Syntrophobacter fumaroxidans MPOB: one gene and its partners. The main gene of each other region encodes a partner of the protein of the gene in region 3 in a complex. Links are inferred from orthologs where the notes say so. Each region holds a gene or a part of one and is shown on either strand. Other genes may lie near its edges.

Region 1 (4,597 bases), 1.4 Mb from region 3 along the record:
GCTCACTTCGTGAGCCAACGCGATCAATCGGTCGGTTTCTCCGGCCCGGGCCGACAGAACGACCACGAGGTCGTCACCCTTCCGGCGACGGCCCACCACTTTCTCGGCCACGGCCTTGATGCGTTCCGGATTCGCAACCGACGTACCGCCGTATTTCTGTACGACAAGCGCCATATCTGACTTCGACCTCCCTGAAAAAGCCGAATCGTTTCACCCTCGCGTTTCGCAGAGCAGGGGAATACGTGAAGAAAAACCGGGACTGCCCGGCCGTAGAAAACATAGTTTAATAAAATAAATGTCCCGGTTTGTATAGTGCTTTTCATCCCTGCCCGGCGGGAATCGTCAACGACTTTGTGTCTTCGTGTCTTCGACCGGACATGGGCGCGGCCGCCATCGCGTCCGGGGTTCGTTTCGGTCGAGCCCGGAACCCGCGGCGGACCGTCCCGTTCAGTGGCTGCGGATCGCCGTCAAGCCGGAGAAGGGAATCGGAATCGTTTCCTTTGTCATGGGGAATGGCCGCGGGCCGCGTCGGGATTTTCTTGATTTGAGCATTCGCCGGTAATAAACTGCATCCCAGGTACAGTCTTGTTGCCGTCCCTCATGCCACAGAGGATCCATTCATGAAGATACTGTTCGTGTATCCCAGAGTATCTGAAACCTTCTGGAGTTTCCGCCACGCGTTGCGCGTCGTGCGCCGCAAAGCCGCTTTTCCTCCGCTGGGCGCCCTCTCCGTCGCCGCCATGCTGCCCGCTTCCTGGCAGATGCGCCTGGTCGACCTGAACGTACGGGAGATGTCGGACGCCGAGCTTCTCTGGGCGGACTATGTTTTCGTGAGCGCCATGCTGGCGCAAAGAGAATCGACCCGCGCGGTGGTGGACCGGTGCCGCGGGCTGGGCGTCAAAACGGTGGGCGGCGGCCCGCTGTTCAGCTCCTGCCGGGACGAGTTCCGGGATCTGGACCATCTCGTCATCGGGGAGGGCGAGGCCGTGGTCGGCAGACTGGCTTCAGACCTTGAAAACGGTGTGCCGAAGCCGTTGTACGAAGCCGGTTCGTACCCTTCCCTGGACAATGTGCCCATTCCCAGGTGGGACCTGATCGACTTCAAGGATTACGCCAGCATGAGCATCCAGTTCTCGAGGGGATGCCCCTTCGATTGCGAGTTCTGCGACATTATCGTGCTCAACGGTCGTGTGCCCAGGACCAAGCCCAACGGGCAGGTGATCGCCGAACTGGATGCCTTGTACGATCGCGGTTGGCGAGGGTCCGTGTTCATCGTGGACGACAACTTCATCGGCAACAAGCAGAAGGTTAAGAGCCTCCTGAGAGAAATCATCGCGTGGCAGAGCGTTAAAAAGCACCGACTGACCTTCTTCACGGAGGCTTCGGTCAACCTCGCCGACGACGTGGAATTGATGAACCTCATGGTTGCGGCGGGTTTCAACAAGGTGTTCCTCGGTCTCGAAACTCCGTCCGAGGCGAGCCTGAAAGAATGCGGAAAGGCGCAGAACCTGCGGCGCAGTCTCTCCGAATCCGTATGCGCCATCCACGCGCACGGGATGGCGGTGATGGGCGGTTTCATCATCGGCTTCGACAACGATCCCCCCGACATCTTCCAGAGGCAGGTCAACTTCATCCAGAAAAACGGCATCGTGACGGCCATGATCGGGCTGCTCACGGCACTGCCGGGAACTCGGCTCTACAAGCGGCTGGAAGAGGAGGGGCGGCTCCTGTTCAAGGCTTCGGGCAACAATACGGACGTGAGCGGGAGCCTCAATTTCACGCCCAGGATGGATCGCCAGACGATTATCGACGGGTACAAGTGGGTAATGAGCACCATCTATTCGCCGGAGATGTATTACAGGCGCATCCTGGCGTTCCTCAAGAACTATCGTCCGCGGGTGGAGGTCAAACTCGAGAGAAACGACCTGTTCACCTTCCTGCGGTCGCTGTATTACCTCGGCATAGCCGATCTGAAGCCGAGCCGCGAATACTACTGGAAACTGATCCAGGAGGGTGTCTCCAAATACCACCAGTCCTTTTCCGACATGGTGACCATGGCCATCTACGGCTATCACTTTCGGCGGCTGTTCTGGTCTCCCAAGCTGTCCTTGAATCCCGGGGAGTGGAATTGGCTGAAGACGGACGATCCCGTGGAATGAGCTTCGTCCTGGAGCCGGCCGTCCGGAGCGGGTGCTTTCGCCGTGCCCGCGGGTCGCGCCGGCCTGCGGCACGGCCGGGACGGAGCCTGTGCCGGTGCGCACGCGAACCGTGAGGGACCCGCTCCGCCGCGAGCGGCTCACGAGGTCCTTGCGCAGACCGAATGGTCTCGCCCGCATCGGACGAATGTGCCCCCATATTCACCGCAAGACTAACAGGTTCCCGTTTTTGCCGGTCGAGTCCGGCTGAATCCGGCGGAATCCCATCACACGTTACAGGAGAACTGCCATGAACGACACGGAAGGAACGAAGCTGACACGTGGGAAGATAGGACTGAGGCTGCTTTATACACTGCTCTACCTGATCATCCTGGAAGTCCTGAAAGTGGTGGTCCAGGTGACGGTGCTTTTTCAATTCGTCTATCTGCTCATCACGCAGAAGTACAGCGAACCCCTCAAGGAATTCTCCAACAAAGTGGCGACCTACGCCTATCGGATCATCCGCTACGCGACTTTGAACGAAAACGAGAAGCCGTTTCCGTTTCATGAATTTCCCAAGGAAGTGGAAAAGCCGGATGACCAGGTCCTGTTCGATTGATCGGGTGATGTTGCGCGGCGGGTGTCGAGGCAGGCCCCGCCGGGCTTCCTTCATGGCCGGGAGGCGGTGAAATGCCCGCGGGTACGGGAGTCTACCGGCACGCCCCGCTTTGAACGATCTCGAGCAGTTTCGCGAACCACTTCGGCGAGCGCGCATCGTTCCCGGCCCCGGACGGCGTCAGGATAAAGGTCCGGCTCTCGTCGCCGGCGATCTCGATGCCGAGGTCCCAGCGCTCTTCCGGGAGCAGGGCACCCATGCGTTCCGGCCATTCGATCACGGCCGCGGCGGCGCCGTACACCGCGTCCTGCCAGGGCAGCGTGTCCAGGTCATCCGGGCCGCTCAGGCGGTACAGATCGATATGGGCCAGGGGGAGGCGGCCTTCGTATTCGTTGATGAAGGTGAAGGTGGGACTCGTAATGGGCACGGACACGGGAACTCCGAGGCCGTGAGCGATGGCGCCGGCCAGGAATGTCTTGCCCGCGCCGAGCTCTCCCCATAGCGCCAGCACATCGCCGGGTTCCAGCAACTCGGCGATCCCGCGGCCGATGGCGCAGGTGCATTCCTCGGAAGGCGAATGGAGCACGATCCGTGTCACGACCGGCTCCGCAGGCGCTCCAGGCGGCCGATCACTTCCGGGACGTCGTCGAGGAGGTCCGAAGCCGGCATGCCGCGGGTGGCCACGCCGCCGAACCTGCGGTCTGCCGCGGCGCCGTGGATGTAAACCCCGAGGCACGCGGCGCGATAGGGTTCGTAGCCTTGCCCCAGGAATCCCGCGATCATTCCGGTCAGCGTATCTCCCATGCCTCCGCCGGCCATGGCCGGGTTGCCGGAGCTGTTGACGGCCAGCCGGCCGTCGGGGGCGGCCACAACGGTTCGAAAGCCCTTGAGAACCAGCGTTACTCCATATTTGCGGCTGAACTCGGAGGCGACTTCGATACGGTTTTCCTGGACGGTCTGCACCGTCCCGCCGATCAAACGCGCCATCTCCCCGGGATGGGGAGTCAGGACGAGAGGCTGCCGTGCCTTCTTCAGCAGATCGGGAGTCCGGGAGACGATGGTGACGGCGTCGGCGTCGAGGACCATCGGACAGGGGGCTTGAGCGATCAGGCCTTCCACGAGCCGCTGCGTGTCCGGGTGCAGGGAGATGCCCGGTCCCGCGGCAAGGGCCTGCTTGTCCCCGGCGAACTCGAGGATTTCCGGCAAGGCCGCAGAAGCGGGGGTCTGCCCGGGCGTTTCCGGTATGGGATAAGTCATCGCCTCGGTGAGCTTCACCTCCAGGATGGGATTGAGACTTGCCGGAATGAACAGGGTCACCAGTCCCGCGCCCACACGGCCCGCGCCGAGGCAGATCAGGGTTGCCGCCCCCGTCTTGCCCACAGAGCCCGACAGGACCGCCACGTGCCCGGCGCTCCCTTTGTGCGTGCCGACCGGGCGAGGTTCCACCCAAGCCGACAGGGATTCATCGGTCAGCCACCGGCGACGAATGCCGTGCTTTTCCGAAAGAGTCGGCGGAATGCCGATATCGATCACCTTGAGGCGGCCGACATAATCGCATCCGGGCTCGACGACCTGCCCGATCTTGAGGAATCCGAAAGTGGCCGTGGCGGTTGCCCGGATGGCTGTCCCCAAGGGTTTCCCGGTGCTCGCATCCAGCCCGGATGGGATGTCCACGGCGAGTATCGGAACCGGGAGCGCGTTGGCGGCTTCAATGACCTGCCGGTACAGTCCCCGGACCTCGCTTTTCAAACCGGTTCCAAGGATGGCGTCGATGACGGTCCCGCTCTCCCGGACCGCGCTCCACTGCGTATCGAAGTCCCCCTGTTCCTCCCAGGTCCGCACCGGG
Region 2 (4,473 bases), 1.9 Mb from region 3 along the record:
GAGATTCTCCCTCGGGTTCGGGCCCAAACTTTGGGGATTCACCCGGGGAGATACCGAATACCGGATTTCCTGGATCCCTCTGGGCGGCTACGTCAAAATGCTGGGCGAGGATTCCGAGGAAGACGTCACCCCGGAACAGATGGAGCGAAGCTTTTCGTCCCAGCGTGTGGGCAAGCGCATGGCTATTGTAATGGCGGGGCCTCTTTCCAACTTTGTCCTTGCCATCGTCATATTCACCCTTCTCTTCGCGTTCTCGGGAATCCGCGAAATCACCACGGACATCGCTTCGGTCACCCAGGGCTCACCCGCCGAAAAAGCCGGGTTGAAAGCCGGAGACAAAGTGATCGCCATTGACGGAAAACCGATCTCCACGTGGTATGAATTGTCGGAAACGGTTGAAGCACGCGGAGAGCATCCCCTGCTGATACGGATCCAGCGTGGAACGGAGACCCTGGACGTCGCCATTACTCCCTACATGGGCGAAAAGGAAAGCGAGCTCAAGGAAAAGATCAAGACGCCGCTCATCGGCGTCGTGGCCTCATCCAACTATTTCATCAAGAAAATCAACCCACTGGAGGCTGGATACTACAGCCTCCTTCAGACTTGGCACCTCACCAAGTTCTCCATCACGGTCGTGATCAAGCTGATTCAGCGCGCCCTGCCTTTCAACGTTCTGGGCGGCCCGATCCTGATTGCCCAGATGGCGGGGCAGCAGGCCGAGAAAGGGTTGCTGGAGCTCATCAACTTCATCGCCCTGATCAGCGTCAACCTCGCGGTGCTGAATCTGCTGCCCATCCCCATACTGGACGGGGGGCATATCATGTTTTTTCTCGTGGAGGCGGTCCTCGGGCGTCCCCTGGGTGTGAAGAAGATCGAGATGGCGCAGAAGGTCGGAATGCTTCTGCTGCTGGTTCTGATGGCCTTCGTGTTTTACAATGACATCATGAGGCTGCTTCCGGGGCAAAAACCCCAACTGTCACCGTGACGAAGCCTTGTCTCCAGCAAACATGAAAATTCTCGCACTCGATACGTCCACGTCTTCGGGGAGCGTAGCTCTCATGGAAGGTCCGATCCTGACGGCGGAGTGGACCCTCCAGTCAGCTCGGACTCACAATCGGAGGCTGCTCCGGACCATCGATGACCTCCTTCGACAGACCGGGCGGGAACTTGCCGAAATGGACGGGTTCGCCGTTTCGACCGGACCCGGGAGTTTCACCGGAATCCGCATCGGACTGACCTCCATGAAGACACTCGCCTGGGTCCTGGGCAAGCCTTTCGCCGGCATCCCCACCCTTGATGCGCTGGCCGCCCCGTTCCGTTTCTCGCGGCTGCCGGTCTGTGCCATGCTGGACGCCCGGAAAAAGGAAGTCTACTGCGCCCTCTACCGGGCCGATGAATCGAACCGCATTTGCCGCCCGGGACCCTACCGGGCTATCGCCCCTGAGCGGATCGTCGACATGATCGAGGAACCCACGATTTTCTGTGGCGACGGGTGGTTGCTCTACCGACGCACGCTCATGGAGAAATTGGGAAGACTGGCCGTGGAAGCCCCGGCTTCTCAGCATGTCGTTCGCGCGGGTGCGGTGGCCGAACTGGCTGCCCGCAAATTCTCCGCGGGAATGGCGGACGACCCGGTAACAGCAGTCCCGATCTACGTGAGACCGTCGGAGGCGGAAATCAACTATCCGCATCTGGGCCAACCCTCAAAGTCACCGGCCGATATCGACCCCGACCGCTGTTTCTGACCCGGCCGGCGCCCCCCTGAGGACGATCTCTCCCGCGCGGGGACATGGCAACGACACGCGCACCGTACGACCCGGCGAACCGGTGCTGTGTCATCTTGCGCACGACTTGGCTTAAACCATGGAACAGCGACTCACCCTGATGGATGCATCCCGACGTCACCTGCTAAGAGTCCTGAAGAAATCGAACGGTCACCCCAGAACCGGCTCGGCAGCACCTAAGGCCGTCACAGACCCCTCTTTCCCCATGACCTTCTTCCTGCGCAATGTCGCATCCCTGAAGGCGGACGCCAACTGGCGGGCACTCTCCCCCAGGCTTCAAAAAAGCCGAATTCGCAGGCTCTTCCGGGAGCGAAGCAGGTTTCACCTTGAAGTGAAGCGGTGGAGAGCCGCCCGGGGGGAGCTTGCGCCCCGGCCGCCCGTCGGCAAAGATGAGCTTGCAGACGGCTATTGCAGCCACTGTGGGTGGTGCTGTGAAATCTGCAGCGGTTATCCCGACTTCCCGCCGAGCTCGGAAATCACCCAGCGCTGGAAAGACATTTTCGGCAACGGACTTGGAAAGGGGCACCGTTTCTGCGCTTTTCTCTGGGAGTGGGACGGTGGACGGAGCCTCTGCTCCATCCACCCTCATCGATCCAATCCATGCCGTGTGTTCGAAAGGGAAGAATGCGACTTTCTGATGAAGGATCCCGAAGTCCGGGATCCTTCGGCAAAGCGGAGGTTAATTGAGGTGCGGCAATGGTTCATTCATCTGATTGATGGCCGTTAGCTGCCAACGCTGAGTGCCGATATCCCGGCAGAACGTCCAGAATTCCTGGAACTTGACGGGATTCAGCTTGTCCCCCTCGACCACCTGGCCGGTCTTGTCATCCACCGTGTAGTCAAGGAGATTGGCGGTAAAGAGCACTGTCACATAGTCCTTGCCCTCCTCCTGCCAGACCTCGCTCGGCTCGACCTTGCGCACCGCGATGTTCTCCAGTTTATTGATTCGCCCGGACCTTCTCAACCGATCGAATTCACTCGCAAAAAATGCCTTCATCTCGGGGGCGAGCAACCCTTCGATACCGTCGAGACTGCGATTCATCCAACCCGCCTGGATGCGGAAAAAGAGATCCTGAACGGTCTCTTTGAAGCTCTCCTCATTGAAACCGGGATCGAAACGTCTGAGCTCCTGAAAGCCGCGTTCCACGTCGTCCGCGGGCGGGAGATACTCCGGTTGCCCTCCGCCGCCGTAATAGGGTTGCTGCGGACGAGCCATGCCCGAGTCACTGTAGAGGAGCGTATCCGCCTGCTGTTCCCGTCGCCGTTTCAGGAATTTCATCAGGAAGTAGATCCCCACGCCGATGATGAGCAAATCCAGCAGGCCGGGTCCACCGTATCCGCCTCCGCCACCACCTCCGGGACCGGCGTAGCCTCGCCCCCCGAACAGCATATTGCCGATGAGCCCTCCGGCAAGCCCTCCAGCCATCCCCTGCCAGAACGGACTCCTGGAAAAACCGGTAGACGGTGGGGGGGAACCGGGGATCTGCCTGGAACCGGGCGTTCCGAACCCCGGGCTCGAGGGGGATGGGCCGGGGGAGGGTCTCGAGGGAGGGGCGCTCGGCGCCGAGAAACTGCGGCTGCCCCGACTTCCCGAGGACGATCCGCCGCCCGCGCGTGCCCAGGCGCTGGACTCCAGCAGCGTGGCAACGCAGAACATGACGATGATCGAAAACAACACGGCCAGGTACAAGGCCTTTTTCTTCATTTCGGGTTTCCTCCTGCTCGAATGCTGTAAGCGGCTTTCACAGCAGTGATTGGTTTGGAACCACCTTCACGCCGTCGGATTGCGAGGTCTCCCACCGGAAGTCTCCGCCGGCGCCGAAGAGCGGACCATGCATGCTCCGGCGGATCCGGCCGTGCGGCAGTCATTTCCCGCCCCGGACTCCGTTATGTGTAACCGCAAACGTCGCTTCGACGTCGTTGGGGACCCGCCCTGAGAACGACGGATGCAAACCGCATCCTGACCATGGGAAAATATCAGAATCTCAATGTCCCGGCAATAATGATCGAGAGATTTGCGGCATTGGCGATGGCTCCCCCACACGGCGCGTATTCCCATTCCCGCTGCCGGTCGTTGATCGTTGACCTCTTGGATTGTGCGGGAGGGGATTTTTGCCCTGCCCCGCGTGCAAACGCGCGCATGAACGGCGGGATCCCCGGCGGGGTTGATTCGTTGAATTTGAAGGCCCGCCGGCACACAAAGGGGAACATGCATCTATGAGAATATTCACAAGGTACCGGATTCCAGGGTCTATCGTTCGAAATAGGGATTCGGCGGCGGCGGATAGCGGTCTATCGCGCCGAAGCAGTCATGTTGGAATGCACAATAATGATTTTTGACCGGTGATATATCAATCGGACTGTCAGGGTGGACTTTTATAGGGATCGTCATTATTTACTTATTGAAATGTGACGCCATTCTGTTATGGTGGCAGGGTCTGCGAGCGTTTGCCTGTAGTAACGGGTTCTGGTTAGAGTTCAACTGCTTGAGTCAATTCCGAAACAGCCTCAACTACTGTTGTTACTCCATGGTCGCGATCCTTTTGCGCACACGAGTTGGGACATAGCGCTCGTCACTCCGGTCGGGTGTTCAGTTCTGGGTTTCCAGGACAAACAGGTCACAGCGTCATCATCGATTCACGCGGAATGCGGGCTCCAACGCGCAGATGCGTGGCTTCCAGGCTGGTCC
Region 3 (5,967 bases):
ATCGTATGGGGGGCGGAGAAAAAATGCCGGAGGCGCGAGCGAAGGGGGGTACCATGAGGGGTGGTGGAATTCTGTTGTTGATCGGGTTTGTTGTTCTCCTGACGGGCTGTGCCGGCTTATCCGCCGACATGAGATTGTCCAACCGGGGATACGAGGACATACTGAGCCGGAACTACACCCAGGCTGAAAAACACTTGGCGGAAGCCCTTGCCATCAATCCGGACAATCCGTATGCGCTCATCAACATGGGCGTCGTCTATGAAAACACCGGTCGAGAAGCACAGGCGCGGGAGATGTATGAAAAGGCGCGGGCACTCGGTTCCCGCGAGGTCCCTTCCAGGACCAGCCAGGATTGGGCTAAGGACAAATCTCTTGCCGAAATCGCCGAAAAGGATGCCGGCGGCCTGTCCACGAACCAAAAGCCCCTTGCCAAACGAGGCGCAAGCATGTGAGGGGGCTTTGCCCCGGAAAGGCCGTGGTGTTCAGACCGGGCATTCTCAAGAACAGCCTTGCTGCGCGGGCTTACAACGAACCGTGAGGATCGGCATCGTGTCAGGGTGCCAGGGGGGCACGGTCCCCTTGTGCCCATGATCGGGCCGAGCCGCGCGTCCCCTTTTTCCCTTCTCGCCGTAAAACCCGGCATCCGGTAGGAAACCGGATGGAAAAGGCTTGTCCGTCGATCCTTCGGGAAGCATTCCCTCTTTCCAAAGACATGGGATTCATATTAAGCTCGAAAGGGTTGGTTCAGAGGGGATGCGCGGGATGATCATACTGGGTGTCGAAAGTTCCTGTGATGAAACGGCTGCCGCCGTCGTGGAGGACGGATCGAGGGTGCTTTCCGATGTCGTCGCGAGTCAGGCGGCTCTTCACGGACCCTATGGCGGCGTCGTTCCGGAGCTGGCATCGCGCAAGCACGTGGAAGCCATCTTGCCCGTGCTGGGAGAGGCCATGCACGAGGCCGGCGTCACATGGGGGCAGGTGGACGCCATTGCCGCGACGCAGGGACCCGGCCTGGTGGGAGCTCTCCTGGTGGGGCTGAGCGCGGCCAAGGCGCTTGCGTACGCCCTCAAGAAACCGATGGTTGCCGTCAACCACCTGGAAGGACACATCCAGGCCGCATTCCTGGGCAGAGAAGAGCTCACCCGGCCGTTTGTCTGCCTGGTCGTCTCGGGCGGGCACACCGCCCTCTACCGGGTCGACCCTGACGGAACGACTTCTTTCCTCGGTTCCACTCGAGACGATGCCGCCGGGGAGGCTTTCGACAAGGTTGCCAAGCTGCTGGCTCTCGGCTACCCGGGTGGTGTCGAGATCGAGCGGCTGGCCGCCGGCGGCGACCCGCACGCCTTCAATTTTCCGAGAGCATTCATCGACGGCCGATCGCTGGAATTCAGCTTCAGCGGTCTGAAGACCTCCGTGGCCACTTTTGTCCGGCAGCATGGGCCTCCCTCCGAATCCGGAGAGCAGGGGGCCTATCGCCTGGCGGACCTGTTGGCGAGCTTTCAGGAAGCCGTTGTGGAGGTGCTGGTCAACAAGACCGTAAGAGCCGCGGGGATGTGCTCCGTCGGGGACATCGCCGTGGTTGGGGGAGTGGCGGCCAATCTGCGTCTGAGAGAACGGTTCGAGGAAGAAGCCGGGATGCATCGATTCGAGCTGCATCTGCCGGCCAGGCGCTACTGCACGGACAACGCGGTGATGATTGCCGCCGCTGCGTATCGGACCTGGAAACGTTCCGGGTTCTGCCTGGACCCGGTGGACCTCGATGCGCGATCGAGATGGTTCTGATATCCGCCTGTCCCGTCAATGCAGACTTCCGAAGCTTCGCCGGCGGAGCGGGCGTCCCGGGTAATCGCGTACGAAGCGACGGCAGTGGGCGGGAGGGCGCAAGGTCCTCCCCTGCGATTTCGTGAGTGCAAGGGGCTGGGTTTGTCCGCGTCCTCCTTCCCTCCCCCTTGATCCCTGATTCTTGATCTCGATGGACCCTTTGCATGCGACCGTCGGCGGTTGGATTTCGCGCATTCGATAATGCCGTCGCGGTTTCCGGCGCGGGGGCAGGCCCTGGATCATGCAGGCCGAAAAACATGAGCTGTAAACTATGAACCATGAGCCGTTCCCGACTCCACGGCAGTATTTCCGGTTGCGGGATACCCGCCCCAGAAAGCGGTTCGGGCAGCATTTCCTGGATCACTCGGCTACCGCGGAACAGATCGTAAGGTGTGCCGAATTCGATGCGTCGGACACGGTGGTTGAAATCGGTCCCGGGTTGGGCGCCCTCACCCGGTTCATACTGCCGTTGGCCGCTCGTCTGCACCTGGTTGAGCTGGATCGCGATCTGGCGACGTACCTGGAAGAGAACCTGCCTGCCGGCTCGCAGGTCAGGCTGCACCGGCAGGACGCTGTCACCTTCGATTTCAACGCCCTGGCGGAGGCTGCCGGGCAGCCCCTGGTGGTGCTGGGCAACCTTCCCTACAATATCACGTCGCCGCTTCTCTTCCATTTGCTGGATTCCGTTCAAGCCGTGAAGCGGGCGGTATTCATGGTCCAGAAGGAGGTGGGCGCCCGTCTGACGGCGAGCCCCGGCACGAGGGATTATGGGGTGCTGTCTGTACTGCTGGCGGTGTACGCCGAAGTCAAACGGCTTTTCACGGTCGGTCCGCAGCAGTTCTATCCGCCTCCCAAGGTCGAATCCATGGTGCTCCGACTCGACTTCAAGCATCCCCTGCCGCCGGACCTGCCGCCTTTCGGCTTGCTGAGGAGGTTGGTCAGCATCGCCTTCCAGCAACGGCGCAAAACCCTGCACAACAGCCTCAAGGGAACCTACGGGGGCCAAGGGGGGGGATTGCAGGATGTCTTCGCGAAATGCGGGGTCGCCCCCGGGTTGAGGCCGGATGCATTGACCCCCGGCCAGTTCGTTGAGCTTTGCAAGGCGCTGAAAGAGTCGGGCGGAAGATAAAGTCGCATAAAGGAGCGCACTGCGCCGAGCGTCGGGAAGCGGCTTTCATTCTTGCCGCGGTGCACGGGCGGCGCCCGGCATCGTGCGAATCGGCGCTCGAGACCGCGTCAGAAGGCAGGCAGGACAACGCGGAACAATCCCTTGCGGGCGCATGAAAGCCGGGCACAAGGCCCTGTGCCGCGGGTCGGTCGCCGTGCATCGAATTGAATGCGGTTCCGTGTCAGCTCGTCTCGTTCTTCATGGCCTGGAACCTGAGGTGGTTCAGAAAAGCCGAGCACAGGGGAGACATCTGCCGGTTCTTTCTCTGGACCAGGAAGAACGGCCGCGAAAAACGGATTCCGGCCAGCGGCACGGCGAACAGCGAACCATGCCGAAGGTCTTCGGCGACAGCCCGGTGAGAGAGAATGGAAATGCCGATCCCGGCCTTGATGCCCTGCCGGATCGCTTCGGTGCTTCCCATCTCGGCCACGATGTTCAGCTTGGTCGGAGAAAATCCATGGGCTTCGAGGGCCTGGTTCATCACGATCCTCGTGCCCGAACCTCGCTCCCTCAGAATGAACGGTTCGCCGGCGAGCTCTTCGAGGCTCACCGACTTCCTGACCGCCCATGGGTGGTCGCGGAAGACGGCGAGCACCAGTTCGTCGGAAAACGCCTCCTCCAGAACGATTCTCCTGTCTTCCAGGCGTGCGCCGATGACCCCGAATTCCACGCCGCCGTCGATCGTTCTTGCCACAACTTCCGCACTGTCCGTAATCCGCAATGTTATCTGGATGGCGGGGTAGGATTTCTTGAACGATCCGATCAATTCCGGCAGGACATAGGTGCCCGGGATAGTGCTCGCCCCGATGAGCAGCGCGCCCGAAAGGTTGCCTTTGAACTTCTCCAGGGCCTGGACGGCTTCGTCGCGCAATTGGATGATGTCCCGGGCATACTGGTAGAGGATCTTCCCGGCGGGAGTCGGGAGTACTTCACGTCCCAGCCGGTCGATGAGCTTCTCGCCCAGAGTCTCCTCGAGCGCCCGGACGTGTTCGCTCACCGTCGGCTGAGTCAGGCAGACCGCTTCGGCGGCTTTGGTGAAGCTTCCCATCTCCAGGACTCTGCAGAAGACGACCAAACGATGGATGTCCATAGGTTCGCTATCTCCCCTCATGTCGGCACAACGGTTCAACCCGGGCCGTTGTGCGCTCTGGCTTTCCAGAAGTTCTCCTCGATTTCTTCCAGCATCAGGGCGTTTTCTTCCCAGACCTGCGTGAGCTCTGCGATCCTGGCCTGGCAGGACTTGTAGTCCTTGTGCAAATCCTGGACCCTGGCGCCGTCACGGTACGTATCGGGCGCGGCCAGCAGTTGGTTGAAGGCGTCCAGATCCCGATGCGCCTGTTGCAGTTCGGCCTCCACCCGCTCCAAGCGCTCCTGCAGGGGCCGCTTTGCCTGATAGAGCTCATTTCGCCACCGGGCTTCAATACGGCGCCTGTCCTGCTCCTTGCGGGCGGAGCCGCTCTGCCGCCGGTTTTCACCCTCTCCCGCAGTCGCTGCCGCGTCCTCCCGCAACCGGTCGTCTTCGAGACGCTTGCTCCATATGTCACGGTAATCGTCATAATTGCCAGGGAAAATGTGGATTCTGCCTCGTTCGACAACCAGGATCCTGTTTGCGATGTTGTTGATGAACCGCCGGTCGTGGCTGATAAAACAGATGGTGCCCCGGTATTCCCGCAGGGCCCCCTCGAGGACTTCGCGCGCCGGGATATCCAGGTGGTTGGTGGGTTCGTCCATGAGCAGCACGTTGGGCCGCTGAAGAAGCAGCCGGCAGAGAATGAGACGCGCTTTCTCGCCGCCGCTCAGAATCGATACTCTCTTATGAACGTCCTCACCGTGGAAAAGAAAGGCGCCCAGGAGCCCCCGGAGCTGAGAGGCGGGGATGTCGCCTGAAACCGAAGCGGCTTCTTCGAGCACGGTGCATTCGGGGCGCAACTGCTCCCATTGATGCTGTGCGTAGTAGCCGATGAAAGCGTTGTGCCCGACGATACGTTCTCCGCCCGACAGGGGTTCCGCCCCGGCCAACATCTTGAGAAGCGTGCTCTTGCCCGCTCCGTTTTCGCCGATGAACGCGATGCGGTCTCCCTTTTCGAGAACCAGCTCGAGGTCGGAGTAAACGAGGTGCGCTCCGTAGGCCTTGCGCGCCTGATGCAGCTCCAGAACGCGTTTGCCGGACCGCGCCGGGGCGGGAAAGGTGAAATGGATTTCGGCCCCCCGAGACACTGGGGCTTCGATCCTTTCCATCTTCTCCAGCACCTTGAGTCGACTTTGCGCGCGGCTTGCCGTGGATTTCCGATAGCGGTTTCGTTCGATGAAACGTTCGGCCTGACGGATGCGATCCTGCTGATTTTGATAAGAGGCCAGTTGGACCTCGCGCCGGCGTGCCTTTTCCTCCAGGTAGGCATCGTAGTTTCCGGCGTACTCGTGGAGACGGCCCTGCTCGAGCTCGAGTACCCTGGTCACCAGCCTGTTCAGAAAGGAACGGTCATGGGAAACGATGAGCATCGCCGAAGTGGTCGAGAGAAGATAGTCTTCCAGCCACAGCAAAGACATGAGGTCGAGGTGGTTGGTCGGTTCGTCCAGCAGCAGAAGCTCCGGGCCGGACAAGAGCAGTCGGGCGATTTCCAGTCGCATGATCCACCCGCCGCTCAACGTCGAAACCGCCGTGCCGAAGCGAGAATCTCGAAAGCCCAGGCCGGCCAGGATTTTGGCCGCCCGGGCCTCGAGGTCGTAGCCCCCGAGGCGCTCCAGTTGCTCGTTGACGTGTGCGTGCCGCAAAGCCAATTCCCGGCTGCGTTCGGGGTCCGTTTCCATATCCATCGCTCGGCCGATGGCGTGCATCTCGGATTCGAGGTCGTGCAGCTGCTCGTGCACGTCCATGGCGTATTCGAGAACGGTCTTGTCCTTTGTCGGCACAACCTGTTGCGGCAGATGCCCGATGGTGAGTCCCCGGCTCCGGACCACGGAACCGGCGTCCGGGGGCA

What was found. The genes of interacting proteins can lie anywhere in the genome.
Region 1: the proteins of tsaD (region 3) and tsaE are in contact, whole or in part, in a crystal structure (PDB 6N9A), measured with the Thermotoga maritima proteins. The link is inferred for Syntrophobacter fumaroxidans MPOB from one-to-one orthologs. Residues at the interface, in WP_004082750.1 of Thermotoga maritima: Cys10, Asp11, Arg49, His50, Leu82, Gly84, Gly135, Gly136, Glu154, Thr155, Leu156, Asp157, Asp158, Ser159, Glu162, Asp165, Lys166, Arg169, Leu170, Tyr175, Lys213, Thr214, Leu217, Tyr218, Gln221, Arg222, Asn324; in WP_004082108.1 of Thermotoga maritima: Leu37, Gly38, Lys46, Lys57, Val59, Lys60, Ser61, Thr63, Phe64, Thr65, Leu66, Met67, Val69, Pro71, Tyr82, Arg83, Leu84, Asp86, Asp88, Phe89, Asp93, Ile128, Asp130, Glu131, Arg134.
Region 2: the proteins of tsaD (region 3) and tsaB are in contact, whole or in part, in a solved structure (PDB 4WQ4), measured with the Escherichia coli proteins. The link is inferred for Syntrophobacter fumaroxidans MPOB from one-to-one orthologs.

What each region holds. Positions count from the first base shown.
Region 1 is NC_008554.1:2,653,073-2,657,669, reverse strand. The notes cover bases 1,598-4,597. They hold tsaE (tRNA (adenosine(37)-N6)-threonylcarbamoyltransferase complex ATPase subunit type 1 TsaE), read right to left. Parts: upstream 3,350-4,597; coding sequence 2,846-3,349; downstream 1,598-2,845. Other genes in these bases: SFUM_RS11215 (bifunctional ADP-dependent NAD(P)H-hydrate dehydratase/NAD(P)H-hydrate epimerase), read right to left, coding at 3,346-4,597; SFUM_RS11225 (DUF4389 domain-containing protein), read left to right, coding at 2,446-2,754; SFUM_RS11230 (B12-binding domain-containing radical SAM protein), read left to right, coding at 1,598-2,159. Outside these bases: SFUM_RS11240 (aspartate kinase), read right to left, coding at 1-174; more of SFUM_RS11230, read left to right, coding at 621-1,597. UniProt on the Escherichia coli protein: Required for the formation of a threonylcarbamoyl group on adenosine at position 37 (t(6)A37) in tRNAs that read codons beginning with adenine.
Region 2 is NC_008554.1:2,180,460-2,184,932, forward strand. What follows is about bases 1-2,876. They hold tsaB (tRNA (adenosine(37)-N6)-threonylcarbamoyltransferase complex dimerization subunit type 1 TsaB), read left to right. Parts: upstream 1-1,007; coding sequence 1,008-1,745; downstream 1,746-2,876. Other genes in these bases: rseP (RIP metalloprotease RseP), read left to right, coding at 1-985; SFUM_RS09240 (Tim44 domain-containing protein), read right to left, coding at 2,464-2,876. In the rest of the region: more of SFUM_RS09240, read right to left, coding at 2,877-3,489. UniProt on the Escherichia coli protein: Required for the formation of a threonylcarbamoyl group on adenosine at position 37 (t(6)A37) in tRNAs that read codons beginning with adenine.
Region 3 is NC_008554.1:4,050,456-4,056,422, forward strand. The notes cover bases 1-2,772. They hold tsaD (tRNA (adenosine(37)-N6)-threonylcarbamoyltransferase complex transferase subunit TsaD), read left to right. Parts: upstream 1-762; coding sequence 763-1,782; downstream 1,783-2,772. Other genes in these bases: SFUM_RS23395 (tetratricopeptide repeat protein), read left to right, coding at 54-452; rsmA (16S rRNA (adenine(1518)-N(6)/adenine(1519)-N(6))-dimethyltransferase RsmA), read left to right, coding at 2,093-2,772. In the rest of the region: more of rsmA, read left to right, coding at 2,773-2,950; SFUM_RS17120 (selenium metabolism-associated LysR family transcriptional regulator), read right to left, coding at 3,171-4,079; ribosomal protection-like ABC-F family protein, read right to left, coding at 4,115-5,967.